DNA from 2 places in the Achromobacter sp. KK8 genome. Region 1 is predicted to be linked to the other one. Evidence: riboswitches for the same ligand, from Rfam matches in the RefSeq annotation. Region 1 holds a riboswitch; the other holds the start of a gene.
What was found. Region 1 has a riboswitch for glycine ahead of ACVN9Z_RS26305 (D-amino acid dehydrogenase). Riboswitches for the same ligand answer to the same signal wherever they lie in the genome.

Region 1 (9,101 bases):
GCGCCCGCGTGGTGTTCGAGGCGGTGCCCGAGCAACTGGACATCAAGCGCGACACCTTCGACTGGCTCGGCGAGGCCTGCGCGCCGGACAGCGTCATCGCCTCCACCACCTCGACCTTCCTGGTCACCGAACTGGCCGACATGGTGCGCGCGCCCGGCCGCTTCCTGAACGCGCACTGGCTCAATCCCGCCTACCTGATCCCGCTGGTGGAGGTGAGCCCCGGCCCGCGGACCAGCGACGCGGCGTTGCAGGACCTGCTGGCGGTGCTGCGCCTGGCCGGCAAGACGCCGGTGCGGTGCGCGCCCGCCGCCGGCTACATCGTGCCGCGCATCCAGGCGCTGGCCATGAACGAGGCGGCCCGCATGGTCGAGGAAGGCGTGGCCAGCGCCGAGGACATCGACACCGCCGTGCGGCTGGGCTTCGGCCTGCGCTTCTCGGTGCTGGGCCTGCTGGAGTTCATCGACTGGGGCGGCGGCGACATCCTCTACTACGCCTCGCGCTACCTGTCCGGCGCGCTCGATGCGCGCTTCGCGGCCCCGGCCATCATCGAACGCAACATGGAACAGGGGCGCAACGGCCTGCGCGAAGGGCAAGGCTTCTACGACTATGGCGGCATGGATGTCGAAGCGTACAAGCTGCGGCGGCTGGGCGAGTTGTGCGCGCGGCTGGAGATCATGGGGTTGCTGCCGAGGTTCGATGGCGCCAGGGCGGCCGGCCAGGCGCCCCCTGCGGCCCGATCCTGAAGGCCGCCGCGCGCCGGGCGGCGGCATTCACGGCGCCAGCGCCTCGAGCACCCGCAGCGCCAACCGCACCCGCGCCTCGTTGGGATAGTTGCGGTTGGCCAGGATCACGATGCCGAGCTTGCGCGACGGCACGAACGCCACGTAGGCGCCAAAGCCGTTGGTGGCGCCGGTCTTGTTGACCCACACCGCCTGCTGCGGCGCCAGCGGCGGTTGCTGGGCCTTGACCGGCAGGGTCTCGAACGCGACCTGGGCGGAGTTGCCGCGCACCAGGTCGTCCACCGACACCGGGTAGCGATACTGTTCCCAGATCAGGTCCTGCGTCATCGCGCCCAACTGGTAATAGCCGGTGTGGGTCTCGGCGATGGCGCGCTGCAGCGTGGCGTCGACCGGCGCGGCGCCCAGGTTGATCTCGATGAAACGCAGCATGTCGCGGGCGCTGGACTTCACGCCGTAGGCCTCGTCGGCCAGCACGCCCGGGTTCAGGCGCACCGGCGCGTCCTGCTTGTCGTAGCCCTGGGCGTAGTCGGGCATCTTGCGCGGCGGCACTTCCAGCCAGGTGTCGCGCAGGCCCAGCTTGGGAAACAGCTGCTGCTCCATCGCCGCCACGTAGGACTCGCCCAGCGCGCGCGCCGCCACCACGCCCAGCATGCCGATGCTAGGGTTGGCATAGGTGCGCTTCGTGCCGGGCGCATACCGCGGGGTCCAGGCCTTGAGGTAGTCCATCAGTTGCGCCGTGTTCTGGACCGCGTCCGGCACCTGCAAGGGAAAGCCGCCGGCGGTGTGCGTGGCCAGGTTCACCAGCGTCAGCTTGGCGAATTCGCTGCCCTGCAGCTCGGGCACCCACTTGGCCGGACTGTCGGCCAGCGACAGGCGGCCCGTGGCCTGCGCGTAGGCGGCCAGCGTGACGGTGAAGGTCTTGCTGATCGAACCCAGTTCGAACAGGGTGTCGCTGGAAACGGCGCGGCGCGGCTGGCGCAAGGCGTCGCCATAGTTGAAGAAGCGCTGCTCGCCGTTGTGGCTGACGCCGATGGCCATGCCGTCGATGCCGTATTGGCGCATGACCTCGGCCACCGCGGCGTCGACGGCGGCGGTGGCGCGATCGGCCTTGGCGGGCGTGGATGCGGAGGCCGATGCCGTGGCTGCCTTGGCGGCGGGCGCTTGCGCAACGGCCGGGCTGGCCGAGGCGGTGCCGGCCAGGGCCAGCGCCAACGTCGTGGATAGCAGGGAAATACGGAACATTGCCGGAGCGCGCATGCGGGATCGTCCTTTCGTTTTCTGACCGGCGCGTGCCGCGCGGGTTGGCGCCCAGTGTAGAGCCTATCCGCCTCCTTCCTGGTATTAACCCTGAGTCCCGCTCGCGGCAGATTTTGGCTATTCTCACTGCGTCGATTCAAAACCCCGCAGAAGAGTCCCGTCCCCCGTGGCGGGCGCCGACGGAGCAACCGCCCCGGAAACTCTCAGGCAACAGGACTGCGCGGTCTAGACAATCTGGAGAGAGGCGCCTGGCGCCCACCGAAGGGGAACCCGCGCCCTCGCGCCCGGGTGAAGCTCTCAGGTACAGAGACAGATGGGGTGCCGCGATCATCGGATCGTGGCCACGCCATCTGGAGCCATCATGCCCCGCATCGCCATCATCGGCGCCGGTATCACCGGCGTCACGTCCGCCTACGCCTTGAGCAAACTGGGCTACGACGTCACCGTCTACGACCGTCAGCGCTATCCCGCCATGGAGACGTCCTACGCCAACGGCGGCCAGTTGTCCGCCAGCAATGCCGAAGTCTGGAACAGCGCCGCCACCATCCTGAAAGGCCTGCGCTGGCTCGGCCGCCACGACGCGCCGCTGCTGCTCAATCCGCGTCCGAGCTGGCACAAGTATTCATGGCTGGCCCAGTTCATGGGGCAGATCCGCAACTATCGCCAGAACACCATCGCCACCACGCGCATGGCGATCGAGGCGCGCCAGCACCTGTACGCCATGGCCGAGGAGGAAGGCATCGATTTCGACCTGGAGCGCCGCGGCATCCTGCACATCTACCACGATGCCGCCAGCTTCGAGACCGCGCGCCGCGCCAACGCGCTGCTGCGCGAAGGCGGGCTGGAGCGGCACGCGGTCACGCCGGAGGAAATCCGCGGCATCGAGCCGACGCTGCAAACGCCCTGCCACGGCGGCTTCTACACGCCGTCCGATGCCACCGGCGACATCCACAAGTTCACCAGCGGCCTGGCGCGGGCCTGCGCGCGCCGCGGCGTGCGCTTCGAACAGGATGCCGACATCCGCGCCATCAGCCGCGACGGCCTGCCCTACGTGCTGGACCTGGCGCGCGAGGACGGCACGCGGCGCGAACAGCACGAGACCGACGCCATCGTGGTCTGCGCCGGCGCCGCCAGCCGCCAGTTCGCGCGGCAATTGGGCGACAGGCTGAACATCTATCCGGTCAAGGGCTATTCGATCAGCGTGCACCTGGACGACGCCGCCAGCCAGGCCGCCGCGCCCAGCGTGAGCCTGCTGGACGAGGCCGCCAAGATCGTCACCAGCCGCCTGGGCGACCGTTTCCGCGTGGCCGGCACGGCCGAGTTCAACGGCTTCAACCTGGACATCCGCGCCGAACGCATCCAGCCGCTGGTGGACTGGACCCGCCGCCACTTTCCCGGCGTGCGCACGGCGCGCGTGGTGCCCTGGTGCGGGTTGCGGCCGATGATGCCCGACATGATGCCGCGCGTCGGCCCCGGCAAGCGGCCCGGCGTGTTCTACAACACCGGCCATGGGCACCTGGGCTGGACGCTGTCGGCGGCCACGGCGCAGATGCTGGCGGCGAGCGTGCGGGAAGGAGTGGGACTGTCGTGAAGCCATTGCGGCAGAGCACAGGCCGGGAGCGGGCCGGACGCGGATCGGCCCTCAATACCCCAGCAGCCGCGGCACCGAGGAGGCCAGCAGTGTCAGTCCCGAGCAGGTCAGCAGCCCCAGCACCAGGCGGCGGAACGCGACTTCCGATATGCCGATGTACAGGCGCGTGCCCAGCAGCGTGGGGATCAGCATGGCCGGCGCCACCACGGCGAACATGGGCGCCATGTCGCGCGTGACGATGCCCGTGGCCAGGTAGGTGGCCATGGTCACGGCCAGCATCGACAGATTGAAATTCTGGATCACGGCGCGCTGCGTGTCCTTGCCGAAACCGCGCAGCGTGCACCACAGCGTCGGCACGCTGCCGGCGAAGCCGCCGATGCCGCCCATCACGCCGCCCACCAGCCCGACCGCGCCGTCCCCCCAGCGATTGCCGCCGATGCGCGGCAGGCGCTGCGCCATCAGCATGACCGGACACCACAGCGCCAGCAGCGCGCCCAGCACCGCCTTGAACCAGTCCATGTCCAGGTGCGGCAGGATCAGGACGCCCAGCGGAATACCCGCCAGGCCACCGAGCAGGAAGGGCCACAGCAAGGGCCAGTTGAAGCCGCGCCGCACCGAGAATACCGCCAGCAGCTGGCCGGTGAGCGCGCCGAACACGGCCAGCGCCGCCGCCAGCCGCGGATCCAGCACCCAGGCCCAGAACGACATGGCCACCATGCCGAAGGCAAAGCCCGACAGGCCCTGCACGAATCCCGCCACGGCCGCCCCGAGGGCGACTATCCACACCGCATCCATTGCCCTGCGTCTCCTTGTTGTCGTGTCCGGCGGCGGAAGGATCGTTCCGTCCGGCTCTCGTGACGGCAGATTCTAGGCGCGTGTCGCGGCGGCCTTATTTGAAGTGTTGATGAGGCAATAGGTTTTCGGTGATGGCGGCGCGGTTCACAGGAAGATCGTGCCGCGCAGGTACAACGCGGCCTGGCCGCTGATGATGACGCGGCCGTTGTCGCGCAGCTCGCAGCGCAGCTGGCCCTTGCGCGCCCCGCCCTGCTCGGCGGTGAGCCGGGTCTTGCCCAGCCGCTCGCCCCAATAAGGCGCCAGCGAGGTGTGCGCCGACCCCGTGACCGGGTCTTCGTTGACGCCGACGCGCGGCCCGAACCAGCGCGACACGAAGTCGTAGCGGGTGGACGGCGCCGTCACCGCCACGCCGCGCACGTCGAACGCCGCCAGCGCGGCGAAGTCGGGCGCGAGGCCGTCGATCAGGCTTTCGTCGTCGATCACAACCAGGTAGTCGTCGGTGCGGTACAGCGCGCGCGCCGCCGGCAGGCCGAGCGCCCGCAGCAGGCCGTCGGGGATGGCTTCGGCCACCGGGCGCCTGGCGGGAAAGTCCATCGCCAGCCCGTCGCCGGCGCGCCGCACCCGCAGTTCGCCGCTGCGGGTGGCAAAGCGCAGCACCTCTTCGCTGGCGCCCAATTGCTCGAACAGCACCCAGGCGGTCGCCAGGGTCGCATGGCCGCACAGGTCGACCTCGACCGCGGGCGTGAACCAGCGCAGCTCGTGGATGTCGCCGCGGCGCACCACGTAGGCGGTCTCGGACAGGTTGTTCTCTTCGGCGATGCGTTGCAGCGTGGCATCCGGCAGCCATGCCTCCAGCGGCACCACCGCGGCGGGGTTGCCGCCAAAGGGCGCGGCGGAAAAAGCGTCCACCTGGTAGAGATCGAGTTGCGGCATGAGGAATCCTGGAAAAAACGGTGAAGGGGACGCGGCGGCGCCATGCCGCATTTTGCTACGAAACGCCCGCGACTTCCCGCAGCAGCGCCTCCAGGCTGTCCAGTTCCGCCTCCTGGCGCGCGCTGTAGCCGATCACCACGCCCGCCGGCCAGGACACGCGCCGGCAGAATTCCGCGACCGGCTGCAGCCCCACGCCCAGCGCGCGCGCCCGCGCCAGCAATGCCGCCACGTCGATGCCGGGCGGCGGCCACCACACCAGGTGAAAGCCCGCGTGTTCGCCGCTGACTTGCAGCGGCGCCGCGCCCACCGCCTGGCGCAACATGCGCAGCACCCGATCGCGCCGCTGCGCATAGACCGGCCGCGCTCGTCGCACGTGGCGCGCGAAGCCGCCGTTCTCCAGGAACGCCGCCAGCGTCATCTGCTCGACGATGCTGCCGGAGCGGCCCGTCAGGTAGCGGGCGCGGGCGAAGTCCGCCACCAGCGGCCGGGGCAGCACCGCGTAGCCGATGCGCAGGGCGTTGAACAGGGTCTTGTTGAAGCTGCCGCAGTGGATCACGCGGTCGGCGCGGTCCAGGCTTTTCAGGGCCGCCAGCGGCGCGCCGTCGTAGTTGAATTCGCTGTCGTAGTCGTCGTCCAGGATCCAGCAACCGGCCTGCTCGGCCCAGTCCAGCAGCTCCAGGCGGCGCGACACCGGCATGGTGACGCCGGTGGGCGACTGGTGCGCCGGCGTCACATGCACCAGCCTGACGCCGCGATGGCGGCGGGCGCGGGCCACCGAGAAGCCGTGCTGGTCGATGGCCACCGGCACCACGCGGCGCGTGTACTGGCTGAACAGCGGCATGGCATTGAGGTAGCCGGGGTCTTCCACCAGCACCTTGTCGCGCGGCGTGAGCAGAAGGCGCCCGCTGAGATCGAGGCCGTCGCGGATGCCGGTCAGCACCACCACCTGGTCGGCATCGCAGGCAATGCCGCGCGCCGCGCCGAGATAGCGCGCGATCTGTTCGCGCAGGGGATACCAGCCCTGCGGATCCTCGCGCGCCAGTTGCGCCGCCGTCACCCGCCGGGCGCTGGCCAGCAGGCCCTGGCGCCAGGCCGCCATGGGGAACAGCGAGGCGTCGGCGCCGCGCGCGGTGAAAGGCGGTTCGTGCCGCAAGGGAGGAACCGAACGGTCGGCATCCCGCGGGGCCGAGCGCGGCGCGGCGCGCGTGGCGGCAGCGGGCGCCGTGGCCGTATCGCCCGGCAGTCCGTGGCGAAAGAAATTGTCCGGGATGACCGCCGCCACATAGGTGCCGGACCCGACCGCGCCGGCGGTATAGCCTTCGCCGCGCAACTGGTCGTAGGCGGCCTCGACGGTGGAACGGGCAACATGCCAGCGCGCCGCCAGGCTGCGGGTGGACGGCAGCCGCCCGCCCGAGGGCAGGACGCCGCGCAGGATGCGCTCGCGGATCTGCCGGTACACCCAGGACTGCTTGGATTCGTCCGGGCGCGGCGGATCGACCGGCAGGTCCAGGCTGGCCTCCTGGCGGGTATCGCGCGAAAGTGGCTTGGTCTGGTTCATGAAAATGGCCCTATTTCATCGAGCCATTCTATCGCTACATTGCCTCATCGCCCCCCCCCCGGGGCACGCCACCGGAATCGCGCCATGTCCACGCCCGCCCACGCCATCATCCTCGAGCACGGCCGCTTCACCAGCGATGGCAGCACCTCGATCCTGGAAGCCGCGCTGGCCCAGGGCGTGGCCGTGCCGTTTTCCTGTCAGCGCGGCGAGTGCGGTTCATGCCGGGCCCAGGTGACCGGCGGCGCCTACGCCCGCATCGCGCCGCCCACCGAGCGCACCTATGTCACCGCCGCCGACGAATTGCTGATGTGCCAGTGCCGGGCGACCGGCGACCTGGCGCTGCGCTTTGCGCACTGGCAGGCGCCGGCGCAACCGGCGCGCCACTACCCGGTGACGGTGCTGTCGCGGGTACCGCTGACCGCCGACGTGACCCGGCTGATCGTGGCGCCCCACGACGCCGCCGGGGCCTTCACCTGGCAGGCCGGGCAGCATGTGCGCTTCCAGATGGAAGATGGCGGCGAGCGCCCGTTCTCCATCGCCAGCGTGCCAGCCGCGGCCGGCCCCGCCCGACTCGAATTCCACATCCGGCGCATGCCCGGCGGCGGTTTCACCGAACGGGTGCTGCCGCGCCTGATGCCCGGCGACACGCTCACCCTGGCGGGCCCGCACGGCGCCTGCGTCTGGCCGGCGCGGGGCTGGGCCGAGGCGGTCCAGGAGCTGGTGCTGCTGGCCACCGGCACCGGCTATGCCGGCGTCCACGCGATCATGATGGCGGCATTGCAGGACCCGCGCATCAGGCGCGTCACGCTCTACTGGGGCGGCCGCGACGAGGACGACTGCTACGCGGGCCCGCTGCTCAACGCGCTGCAGGGCAAGCACAGCGGGTTCCAATGGCAGGCGGTGCTGTCGCGGGCATCCGCCGCGCCCGCCTGGCACGTGCAGGACGCCGCCCTGGCCGCGGACCACGACTGGCCGCGCACGGTGGCCTACGCCTGCGGCAACCCGGCCATGGTGCGCGCGGCGCGGGATCGATTGTGCGCGGCCGGCCTGCCGCCGGACCGCTTCGTGTCCGAGGCCTTCGTGCCGGCGCGGGATCGGCCCGCCACGCGCGTCGCGCCGGCCCCGGCCCACCCGTGGGAACAGGTCGGCCAGCGCTTCAGCCTGGACGGCATCCTCGACGCCCGCCGTCGGTCGCGCGAGGCGGTGCGCGAGATTGCCGCGCTGCTGCGGCCCGGCATGACCACGCGCGAGGCGGTCACGGCGGCCGATGCCCACCTGCGCCGCATGGGCGCGTCGCACAACTGGCATCCGACCTACGTGCGCTTCGGCCCCGACTCGCAGTCGCCGGCGGTGCAGCCTACCGACTTCCAGCGCCGGCTGCGCGACGATGACGTGTTCGTGGTGGACATCGGCCCGGTATGGGACGGCTACGAGGGCGACTATGGCGACACCTTCGTGCTGGGCGCGGATGCCGACCGCCGGCGCTGCGCCGAAGCCGCGCGCCAGGTGTTCCGGCGCACCCGCGAGGACTGGCTGCGCGGGCTGACCGGCGCGGCCCTGTACGACCGCGCCGAGGCCTACGCGCGCGACTATGGCTGCGAGCTGGTGCGCGAGGTGCCGGGCCACCGGGTGGCGGATTTTCCGCACGCGCTGTACGGCCGGCACCGGCTGGCGCAGGCCGAATTCGTGCCGGCAGACGGCATCTGGGTGCTGGAGATCCAGGTGCGCGACCGGACGCTGCCGATCGGCGCGTTCTACGAGGACGTGCTGTTGCGGGAGATGGCGGACGCGGCAGCTTGACCGGACTCAGGGTTTGTCCCAATGCCCGGCCTGTCGATCCGCCCCAAGCTCATACGTCGTCCCGATACGCACCACTTCCTTCAAAGGCGGATTCATCATGACGACTGGCACTGTTACCCTGCATCGCGTCCTGCGCGCATCACCCGACACCGTTTACCGCGCCTTCCTCGAGCCGGACGCGGTCGTGCGCTGGCTGCCCCCGTATGGCTTCACCTGCGAGGTCTTCGAGCTTGATGCCAAGGTCGGCGGCAGGCACCGCATGGCGTTCCGCAATTTCGGCACCGGCCACGCCCACGGCTTCGGCGGCGAATACCTGGAACTGGTGCCGGGCGAGAAGATCCGCTACACCGACGAGTTCGACGACCCGAATCTGCCGGGCCGCATGCAGACCACGATCACCTTGCGCAAGGTGTCCTGCGGCACGGAG
Region 2 (9,101 bases), 1.5 Mb from region 1:
CGTGATCAGCTCGTCATAGCCCTTGCTCTGCGAGGCGGGCGCGAACGGATGCACCAGCGCGAACTCGGGCCAGGTGATGGGAATCATCTCGGCCGTGGCGTTCAGTTTCATGGTGCAGGAGCCCAGCGGGATCATGGTGCGGTCCAGCGCCAGGTCCTTGTCGGCCAGCTTGCGCAGGTAGCGCAGCATGTCGGTTTCCGACTGCACGCTGGAGAACACCGGGTGCTTGAGGATGGCGCTTTCGCGCGCCACGGCGGCGGGAATGCCGCCGGCCGCCTTGGCGTCCAGCGCGTCGATGTCCAGTTCGACGTCATCGCGCTCCAGGCCGGCGGCGAACACGTTCACCAGGGCCTGCAGGTCGGCGGCGGTGACGGTTTCGTCCAGCGACACGGCCAGGCGGGCGCCGTCGACGCGGCGCAGGTTGATGTGCTCGCACTCGGCGGCCGTGATGATGGCGGGCGTGGCCGCGCCGGTTTCCAGCAGCAGCGTGTCGAAGAAGGTGTCGTTGGCGACCTTGATGCCCAGCTTACCGAGTTCGGCGCGCAGGATGGCGGTGTAGCGCTGCACGCGCTCGGCGATGCGGCGGATGCCGGCCGGGCCGTGCCAGACGGCGTACATGCCGGCCATGACGGCCAGCAGCACCTGCGCGGTGCAGATGTTCGAGGTGGCCTTCTCGCGGCGGATGTGCTGTTCGCGCGTCTGCAGCGCCAGGCGCATCGCCGGGTTGCCCTGGGCGTCCTTGGACACACCGACCAGGCGGCCGGCCATGTTGCGCTTGAAGGCGTCCTTGCAAGCCATGAAGCCGGCGTGCGGGCCACCGAAACCGAAAGGCACGCCGAAGCGCTGGGCCGAACCGATGGCGATGTCCGCGCCCCACTCGCCCGGCGCGGCCAGCAGCGCCAGCGCCAGCAGGTCGGTGGCCACGGCCACCACCGCGCCTTGCGCGTGGGCGGTTTCGGCCAGCTTGCGGTAATCAGCCACCGAACCGGTGCTGTGCGGGTACTGCAGCAGCACGCCGAAGCATTCCGGCAGGCCTTCGGCCTCGTCGCCGACGGCGATCTCGATGTCCAGGCCCTCGGCGCGCGTGCGCACGACTTCGATGGTCTGCGGATGCACGTGGCGCGAGATGAAGAACACCGGGCTTTGCGACTTGGCGCTGCGGCGCGCCAGCGTCATGGCTTCGGCGGCGGCGGTGCTTTCATCGAGCAGCGAGGCGTTGGAGATGTCCAGCCCGGTCAGGTCGGCGACCATGGTCTGGTAGTTCAGCAGGGCCTCCAGGCGGCCCTGCGAGATCTCGGGCTGGTACGGCGTGTAGGCCGTGTACCAGGCGGGATTCTCGAGAATGTTGCGCAACACCACGTTGGGCGTCTGCGTGCCGTAGTAACCCTGGCCGATGTAGTTGCGAAAGACCTTGTTGCGGCCGGCGATCTGCTTCAACTCGGCCAGCACGTCGGCTTCGCTGCGCGACGGCGGCAGCGCCAGCGGCGCCTGGCTGCGGATCTTGGGTGGCACGACTTCTTCGATCAGGGCGTCCAGGCTGGGGCTGCCGATGGCGGCAAGCATGGCGGCCTGGTCGGCGTCGGAGGGGCCGATGTGGCGGGGGATGAAGTCGGTGTGGGTGTCTAGGGCGCGCGACATGGGGGGATCTCGAGATGGCGGTGTCGTCGGGAAGGACGGACGGTGATGCATGGACGGGCGGCGGCGCCAGCGCCGCGCCCGCCCTGGCCGGCTTAGCCGTTGGCCACGGCTTCGTAGCCGGCGGCGTCCAGCAGCTTGTCGGCATCGGCGGCGTTGACCGGCTTGATCTTGAAGATCCAGGCGGTGAAGGCCGATTCGTTGATCAGGTTGGGGTTGCTTTCCAGCTCGTCGTTGAACGCGACGATTTCGCCGGCCACGGGCGCGTAGATGTCGGAGGCGGCCTTGACCGACTCGACCACGCCGGCGGTCTCGCCCGCGTTCAGCTTGGCGCCGACCTTGACGTCGCCGACGAAGACCAGGTCACCCAGCTGGTCCTGGGCGGTATCGGTGATGCCGACGACGAACACGTCGCCTTCGGCTTTGACCCATTCATGGGACTCGGTGTACTTGCGATCGGTGGGCAGACTCATGGGAACTCCTGGGGGATTCGGATAAGGAAATGGTGTTGCGCGCCTCGCGCCGGCGGCCGCGCCCCGCAGGGCCGGCCACCGGCGTGAAGCTTCGAGTTTACGAGTGTTCGACGGCTTTGCCGTTACGGACAAACGGCAGCTTGCAGACCAGGGCGGGCACCCACTTGCCGCGGATGTCGACCTCGACCGTGTCGCCCGCGACCACGCCTTGCGGCAGGCGGGCAAAGCCGATCGAAACGCCCAGCGTCGGCGACATGGTGCCGCTGGTGAGTTCGCCCACGCCGTGCGCGGTGCGCACCGCCATGTGGGCGCGCATCACGCCGCGTTCCTGCAGCTTCAGGCCGACGAAGGCGGCGGGCGTGGCGAACTGCTCCAGCGCGTCGCGGCCGATGAAGCGGCGCTCGGGGTTCTTCAGGGACACCGTCCAGGTCAGCGCGGCTTCGCCGGGCTGGGTCAGTTCGTCCATGTCCTGGCCATACAGGTTCATGCCGGCTTCCAGGCGCAGCGTGTCGCGCGCGCCCAGGCCCGCCGGGCGCACGCCCTGGGCCGCCAGGTCGCGCCACAGTTGCACCGCCTCGGCGGCGGGCAGCACGATTTCAAAGCCGTCTTCGCCGGTGTAGCCGGTGCGCGCCACCAGCGTGTCGTCACCGACGCGCGCGGCCACGAACGAGGTCAGCGGCTCGCTGGCAGCCTGCCAGGCCGGGCGCGCGGCCCAGACCTTGGCGCGGGCGTTGGGGCCCTGCACGGCGATCATGGCCAGGTCGCGGCGCGGCGTGATGGTGACGTCGAACTTGCCGGCCTGCTTGACGCGCTGCATCCAGGCCATGTCCTTGTCGGCGGTGCCGGCGTTGACCACCACGCGCCATTCGTCGAGCGCGAAGAAGTACACGATCAGGTCGTCGATGACGCCGCCCTGCGGGTTCAGCATGCAGGTGTAGAGCGCCTTGCCCGGTACGGTCAGCTTGGCGACGTCGTTGGCCACCAGGCGTTGCAGGAAGGCGTAGGCGTCGGGGCCGGTGACGTCGGCGTTGAGCATGTGCGAAACGTCGAACATGCCGGCGTCCTGGCGCACCGCGTGGTGCTCTTCCAGTTGCGAGCCGTAGGCCAGGGGCATATCCCAGCCGCCGAAATCGACCATGCGGGCGCCGGAGGCGATATGTTCTTCGGCCAGCGGGGTGCGTTTGAGGGTTGCGGACATGCGCGGGTACTCCGGAGCGGCAGCGGTGCCAGGGTTACGGAATGCCGCTGGCGGACAGACGGAAAACGCCCGCGCAACGGCTGAATCTTCCGCCCCTCTGTCCTTTTGCCTGAGAGTTGCCCCGCGTGGCGGGTTTGCACCTTCGGCGCCTGGGCTGCTCGCTATGTCCCTGATTGGGCAGCGGCGCCAGGTCTCTCCAGAGTGCTGCTTTGCCGAGTCCGCGCGGTGAAAACCGGGACAGGGCAAGCATGCGCGGTATGGGATACCTGAGCGATTCCGGGCGAATTGCGCCTTCGGCGGCAGCCGCGAACGGCCGCTCTCTCCCGCAACATGCGTGACAGCGCCGAAAGCATACCGCGAAACGCGGTTCCGTTGTTGATCCGCGATCGCCGCCCGGGCGCCGCTTCAGCCCAGCGCCGTGTCCAGCAGCATCATCAGCACGAAGCCCAGCATCAGCCCGCAGGTGGCGTAGACCTCGTGCCCCTTGCGGTGCGATTCGGGGATGATTTCGTGGCTGATCACGAACAACATGGCGCCGGCGGCAAAGCCCAAGCCCCACGGCAGCAGCGCCGCCGACCAGCCCACCACGGCCGCGCCCAGCACCGCGCCCACCGGCTCGACCAGGCCCGACAGCATGCCCAGCGCCACCGCGAACGCGCGCTTGTAGCCCGCGGCGATCAACGCCACGGCCACCACCAGGCCCTCGGGGATGTCCTGGATGGCGATGCCGGTGGCCAGCGCCGTGCCGCGCACCGGATCGTTGCCGGCATAACCGACGCCGATGGCCAGGCCTTCGGGCAGGTTGTGCAGGGTGATGGCGAAGACGAACAGCCAGGTTCGGCGCAGCCGGTGGGCCTCGATGCCTTCGCGACCCTTGATGAAATGCTCATGGGGCAGCAACCGGTCCATCAGCAACAGCGCCGCCGCCCCCAGCAGGATGGCGGCGCCCACCGTCAGGCCGGCGCCCCACGGCCCCGCGCCCTGCGCCTCGGCCGCCGCGATGCCCGGCGCCACCAGCGAGAAGGCGCTGGCGGCCAGCATCACGCCGGCGCCGAAGCCGAACATGCTGTCCTGCATCTTCTGCGGGATGGTGCGCGCGAACAGGATCGGCAGCGTGCCCGCCGCGGTGGCGCCCGCGGCGACCATGCCGCCCAGCAGGGCGTCGGCCACGTGCGGCGCGTGGTCGTTGAAATAGACCCACATCTGGTGCAGGCCCAGGCAGGCGACCAGCACCGCCAGCGTCCAGACACTGACGCTGGTGGCCGCGGGCCGGATGCGATGACGGCTGAAGGTATTCATGGACCGCTGCCCCCGCGCAATGCCGGCTCAGCCCACGGCGGCGGCGTAGCGGCGCGCCACCTCGGGCCAATCGATCACATTGTAGAAGGCGCCGATGTATTCCGGGCGGCGGTTCTGGTACTTGAGATAGTAGGCGTGTTCCCACACGTCCAGGCCCAGGATCGGCGTGTTGCCCTGCATCAGCGGGCTGTCCTGGTTGGCGCTGCTTTCCACCGCCAGCTTGCCGGCGGGCGTCACGCTGAGCCAGGCCCAGCCGCTGCCGAAGCGCGTCAGCGCCGCCTTGGTGAAGGCTTCGCGGAAGGCGGCGTGTCCGCCCAGTTCGGTGTCGATGGCGCGGGCCAGCGCGCCGTCGGGCTCGCCCCCGCCCCGTGGCGACATGACCGACCAGAACAGGCTGTGGTTGGCGTGGCCGCCGCCGTTGTTGCGCACCGCGCCACGGACGGCTTCGGGAAGTTGGTCGATGCGCGCCACCAGGGCCTCGACCGGCTCGTCGGTGGCGATGCCGGCGCCTTCGAGCGCGGCGTTCAGGTTGTTGACGTAGGTCTGGTGGTGCTTGCTGTGATGGATTTCCATCGTCAGCGCGTCGATGTGCGGTTCGAGCGCGTCATAGGCGTAAGGCAGGGGCGGCAAGGTATAGGCCAAGGCGGTCTCCATCAGGCGGCGCCACCGGATGCGGCACAGCTGAATTTGTGAAATACAAATGATAGGTATTTTTATTTGATATCACAACGACAACGTTGCAATGCCCGTCATGCAGTCAGGCTATGGGCCGGACAGGCCTTGGCGGGCAGCACGAAGCGTGCCCGCGCCCGACGGACGGGAAAAGCGTTGGATCAAGCGCCAGGAACGCCTAGAGCGCCTTGCCGCAGGCCACGCCCGAGGCCCAGGCCCACTGGAAGTTGTAGCCGCCCAGCCAGCCGGTGACGTCCACGGTCTCGCCGATGAAGTACAGGCCGGGGGTGGTGCGGGCCTGCATCGATTTCTGGTCCAGGCCGCGCGTATCGACGCCGCCGCGCATGACCTCGGCCTTCTTGTAGCCGGCGGTGCCGCTGGGCACCAGCGTCCATTGGTGGATGTCCTGCGCCAGGGCGCGCAGGGTCTTGTCGGGCGCGTCGGCCAGGCGCAAGGCCGCCAGGCCCGGCTTGCCGCCCTGCTCGGCCAGCTGCAGCCAGCGGTCGGCCAGGCGCTTGGGCCACAGGCCGGCCAGCACCGTATGCAATTGCTGCCGGTTGCCGGACTTGGCCGCCAGCAGTTCGGCCGCCAGGTCGCGCCCCGGCGCCAGGTCGATGACGATGGGCTCGCCCGGTTTCCAGAAGCTGGAGATCTGCAGGATGGCCGGACCCGACAACCCGCGATGGGTGAACAGCAGGTCTTCCAGGAATTCCCCCCGGGCCTTGCCCTGCCCCGTCGCCAGGCTGACCTCCAGCGCCACGCCGGACAGCTCCGCCAGCGGCTGCCAGTGCGCCGCGTCGAAGGTCAGCGGCACCAGCGCCGGCCGCGGCTCGACCACCTTCAGGCCGAACTGGCGCGCCAGCTTCAGGCCGAAGTCGGTGGCGCCCAACTGCGGGATCGCCATGCCGCCCGTGGCCACCACCAGCTTGGCCGCGCGGATCGCGCCCTGGCTGGTGCGCAGCTCGAAGCCCGCCTCGCCATGCGCCACCTCGGCCACCTGGCAGCCCATGCGCCACTGTACGCCGCCGGCATCGCATTCGGCGCGCAGCATCTCGATGATGGATTCGCTGGAATCGTCGCAGAACAGCTGGCCGCGATGCTTCTCGTGCCAGGCGATGCGGTGGCGCTTGAGCAGCGCCAGGAAGTCCTGCGGGGTGTAGCCCGACAACGCCGAGCGGCAGAAATGCGGGTTGTCGGAGAGGAAATTGGCGGGTCCCGCGCCGATGTTGGTGAAGTTGCAACGGCCGCCGCCCGAGATACGGATCTTCTCGGCCAGGCGCTCGGCGTGGTCCACCAGCACCACGCGCAAGCCGCGCTGGCCGGCGACCGCGGCACACATCATGCCGGCGGCGCCGGCACCGAGGACGGCGACATCGAACATCGGGACTCCGGACCTGATCAGTCTTCGATCAGGCAATCAACGTAGTAGCGCTTCTCGCCGTCCGGCCCCACTTCGTCGGCCAGGCCGTGGATGTAGGTTTCGAAGCCGGGGAAGCGTTCGTTGAACTCGCGCGCGAACTGCAGGTACTGGACGATGGTGCGGTTGAAGCGTTCGCCCGGGATCAGCAGCGGGATGCCCGGAGGATACGGCGTCAGCAGCACGCCGGTGACGCGGCCTTCGAGTTGGTCGATGTCGACACGCTCGACCTCGCGGTGCGCCATGCGGGCGAAGGCGTCGGACGGCTTGAGCGCCGGCACCATGTCGCTCAGGTACATCTCGGTGGTCAGGCGGGCCACGTCGCGCTCGCGGTAGGCTTCGTGGATCTGCTGGCACAGGTCGCGCAGGCCCATGCGCTCGTAGCGGCGATGGTCGCGGCAGAATTCCGGCAGGATGCGCCACAGCGGCTGGTTGCGGTCGTAGTCGTCCTTGAACTGCTGCAGCGCGGTCAGCAGCGTGTTCCAGCGGCCCTTGGTGATGCCGATGGTGAACAGGATGAAGAACGAATACAGGCCGGTCTTCTCGACCACCACGCCGTGCTCGGTCAGGTACTTGGAGACCAGCGCGGCGGGAATGCCGGTTTCGCCGAAGCTGCCCGACATGTCCAGCCCCGGCGTGATGACCGTGGCCTTGATCGGGTCCAGCATGTTGAAGCCTTCGGCCAGGTCGCCGAAGCCGTGCCAGTGGTCGTTCGACTCCAGGATCCACTCGTCGCGGTTGCCGATGCCTTCGGACACCAGGCGGTTCGGGCCCCAGACCTTGAACCACCAGTCGTTCTTGCCGAACTCGGATTCCACCTTGCGCATGGCGCGGCGGAAATCCATGGCTTCGCGGATGCTTTCCTCGACCAGCGCGGTGCCGCCCGGCGGCTCCATCATGGCCGCGGCCACGTCGCACGACGCGATGATCGCGTACTGCGGCGAGGTCGACGTGTGCATCAGGTAGGCTTCGTTGAAGACGTTGCGGTCCAGCTTGCGGGTCTCGGATTCCTGCACGATGATCTGCGAGGCCTGCGAGATGCCGGCCAGCAGCTTGTGCGTGGAGTGGGTCGCGAACACCATCGCGTCCTTGCTGCGCGGACGGTCCTGGCCGATCGCGTGCATGTCCTGGTAGAACTCGTGGAACGACGCGTGCGGCAGCCAGGCTTCGTCAAAGTGCAGCGTGTCGACGTAGCTGCCCAGTTCCTTCTTGATCATCTCGACGTTGTAGATCACGCCGTCGTAGGTGCTCTGCGTGAGCGTCAGGATGCGTGGGTTCTTGTTCACGGCTTCGCGCGCGAACGGGTTGGCCTCGATCTTCTTGCGGATGCTGTCCGGGTGGAACTCTTCCAGCGGGATCGGGCCGATGATGCCCAGGTGGTTGCGCGTCGGGCGCAGGAACACCGGGATCGCGCCCGTCATGGTGATGGCATGCAGGATCGACTTGTGGCAGTTGCGGTCCACCACCACCACGTCGCCGGCGGCGACGTTGGCGTGCCACACCACCTTGTTCGAGGTCGAGGTGCCGTTGGTCACGAAGTAGCAGTGGTCGGCGTGGAAGATGCGCGCCGCGTTCAGTTCGGACTCGGCCACCGGGCCGGTGTGGTCCAGCAGCTGGCCCAGTTCGTCGACGGCGTTGCAGACGTCGGCGCGCAGCATGTTCTCGCCGAAGAACTGGTGGAACATCTGGCCCACCGGGCTCTTCAGGAACGCCACGCCGCCCGAGTGACCCGGGCAGTGCCAGGAATAGGAGCCATCCTGGGCGTACTTGACCAGCTCGCGGAAGAACGGCGGCGGCAGGCTGTCCACATAGCTGCGCGCTTCGCGGATGATGTGGCGCGCCACGAATTCGGGGGTGTCCTCGAACATGTGGATGAAGCCGTGCAGCTCGCGCAGGATGTCGTTCGGAATGTGTTCCGAGGTGCGCGTCTCGCCGTACAGGTAGATGGGGATGTCGGCGTTGCGGAAACGCAGTTCGCCGATGAAGGTGCGCAGGTTCTTGATGGCGCTGGCCACGTCTTCGGGCGAATCCACGTCGAACTCTTCATCGTCGATCGACAGGATGAACGCGCTGGCACGGCTCTGCTGCTGGGCGAACGAACTCAGGTCGCCGTAACTGGTCACCCCGATCACCTCGACGCCCTCGGCCTCGATCGCCGCGGACAGGGCGCGGATACCCAGACCGGACGCGTTCTCGGAACGGTAGTCCTCGTCGATGATGAAGATGGGGAAGCGGAATTTCATGCAGGCGCTCCTGGGGGCAAGGCGAATCGGACCGGGTTGGCGGACGCGAGTGTACTTCTAGTGAAAAACCGTCTGATGACAGGCGGGCGCGAGGTTCCCGCCGGCGGCGGGAATGGCGGAATTGTAGGGCCGTTTTCCCCCAGGCCCTATGGTTTTCCCGAGGA

Region 2: linked by a shared signal. The riboswitch ahead of gcvT (glycine cleavage system aminomethyltransferase GcvT) and the one ahead of ACVN9Z_RS26305 (D-amino acid dehydrogenase) in region 1 are both predicted to bind glycine.

Annotation. Positions count from the first base shown of each region.
Region 1 is NZ_CM135178.1:5,711,145-5,720,245, forward strand. It holds gene ACVN9Z_RS26295 (3-hydroxybutyryl-CoA dehydrogenase) at 1-743, shown strand, start outside; gene blaELC (ELC family class C beta-lactamase) at 771-1,997, opposite strand; glycine riboswitch at 2,135-2,226, shown strand; glycine riboswitch at 2,228-2,314, shown strand; gene ACVN9Z_RS26305 (D-amino acid dehydrogenase) at 2,359-3,588, shown strand; gene ACVN9Z_RS26310 (sulfite exporter TauE/SafE family protein) at 3,640-4,383, opposite strand; gene ACVN9Z_RS26315 (PhzF family phenazine biosynthesis protein) at 4,528-5,316, opposite strand; gene pdxR (MocR-like pyridoxine biosynthesis transcription factor PdxR) at 5,372-6,874, opposite strand; gene ACVN9Z_RS26325 (M24 family metallopeptidase) at 6,959-8,674, shown strand; gene ACVN9Z_RS26330 (SRPBCC family protein) at 8,772-9,101, shown strand, end outside.
Region 2 is NZ_CM135178.1:807,982-817,082, forward strand. It holds gene gcvP (aminomethyl-transferring glycine dehydrogenase) at 1-1,638, opposite strand, end outside; gene gcvH (glycine cleavage system protein GcvH) at 1,731-2,108, opposite strand; gene gcvT (glycine cleavage system aminomethyltransferase GcvT) at 2,206-3,306, opposite strand; glycine riboswitch at 3,394-3,516, opposite strand; glycine riboswitch at 3,550-3,642, opposite strand; gene ACVN9Z_RS03750 (ZIP family metal transporter) at 3,712-4,605, opposite strand; gene ACVN9Z_RS03755 (superoxide dismutase) at 4,633-5,247, opposite strand; gene ACVN9Z_RS03760 (BaiN/RdsA family NAD(P)/FAD-dependent oxidoreductase) at 5,456-6,658, opposite strand; gene ACVN9Z_RS03765 (arginine/lysine/ornithine decarboxylase) at 6,676-8,937, opposite strand.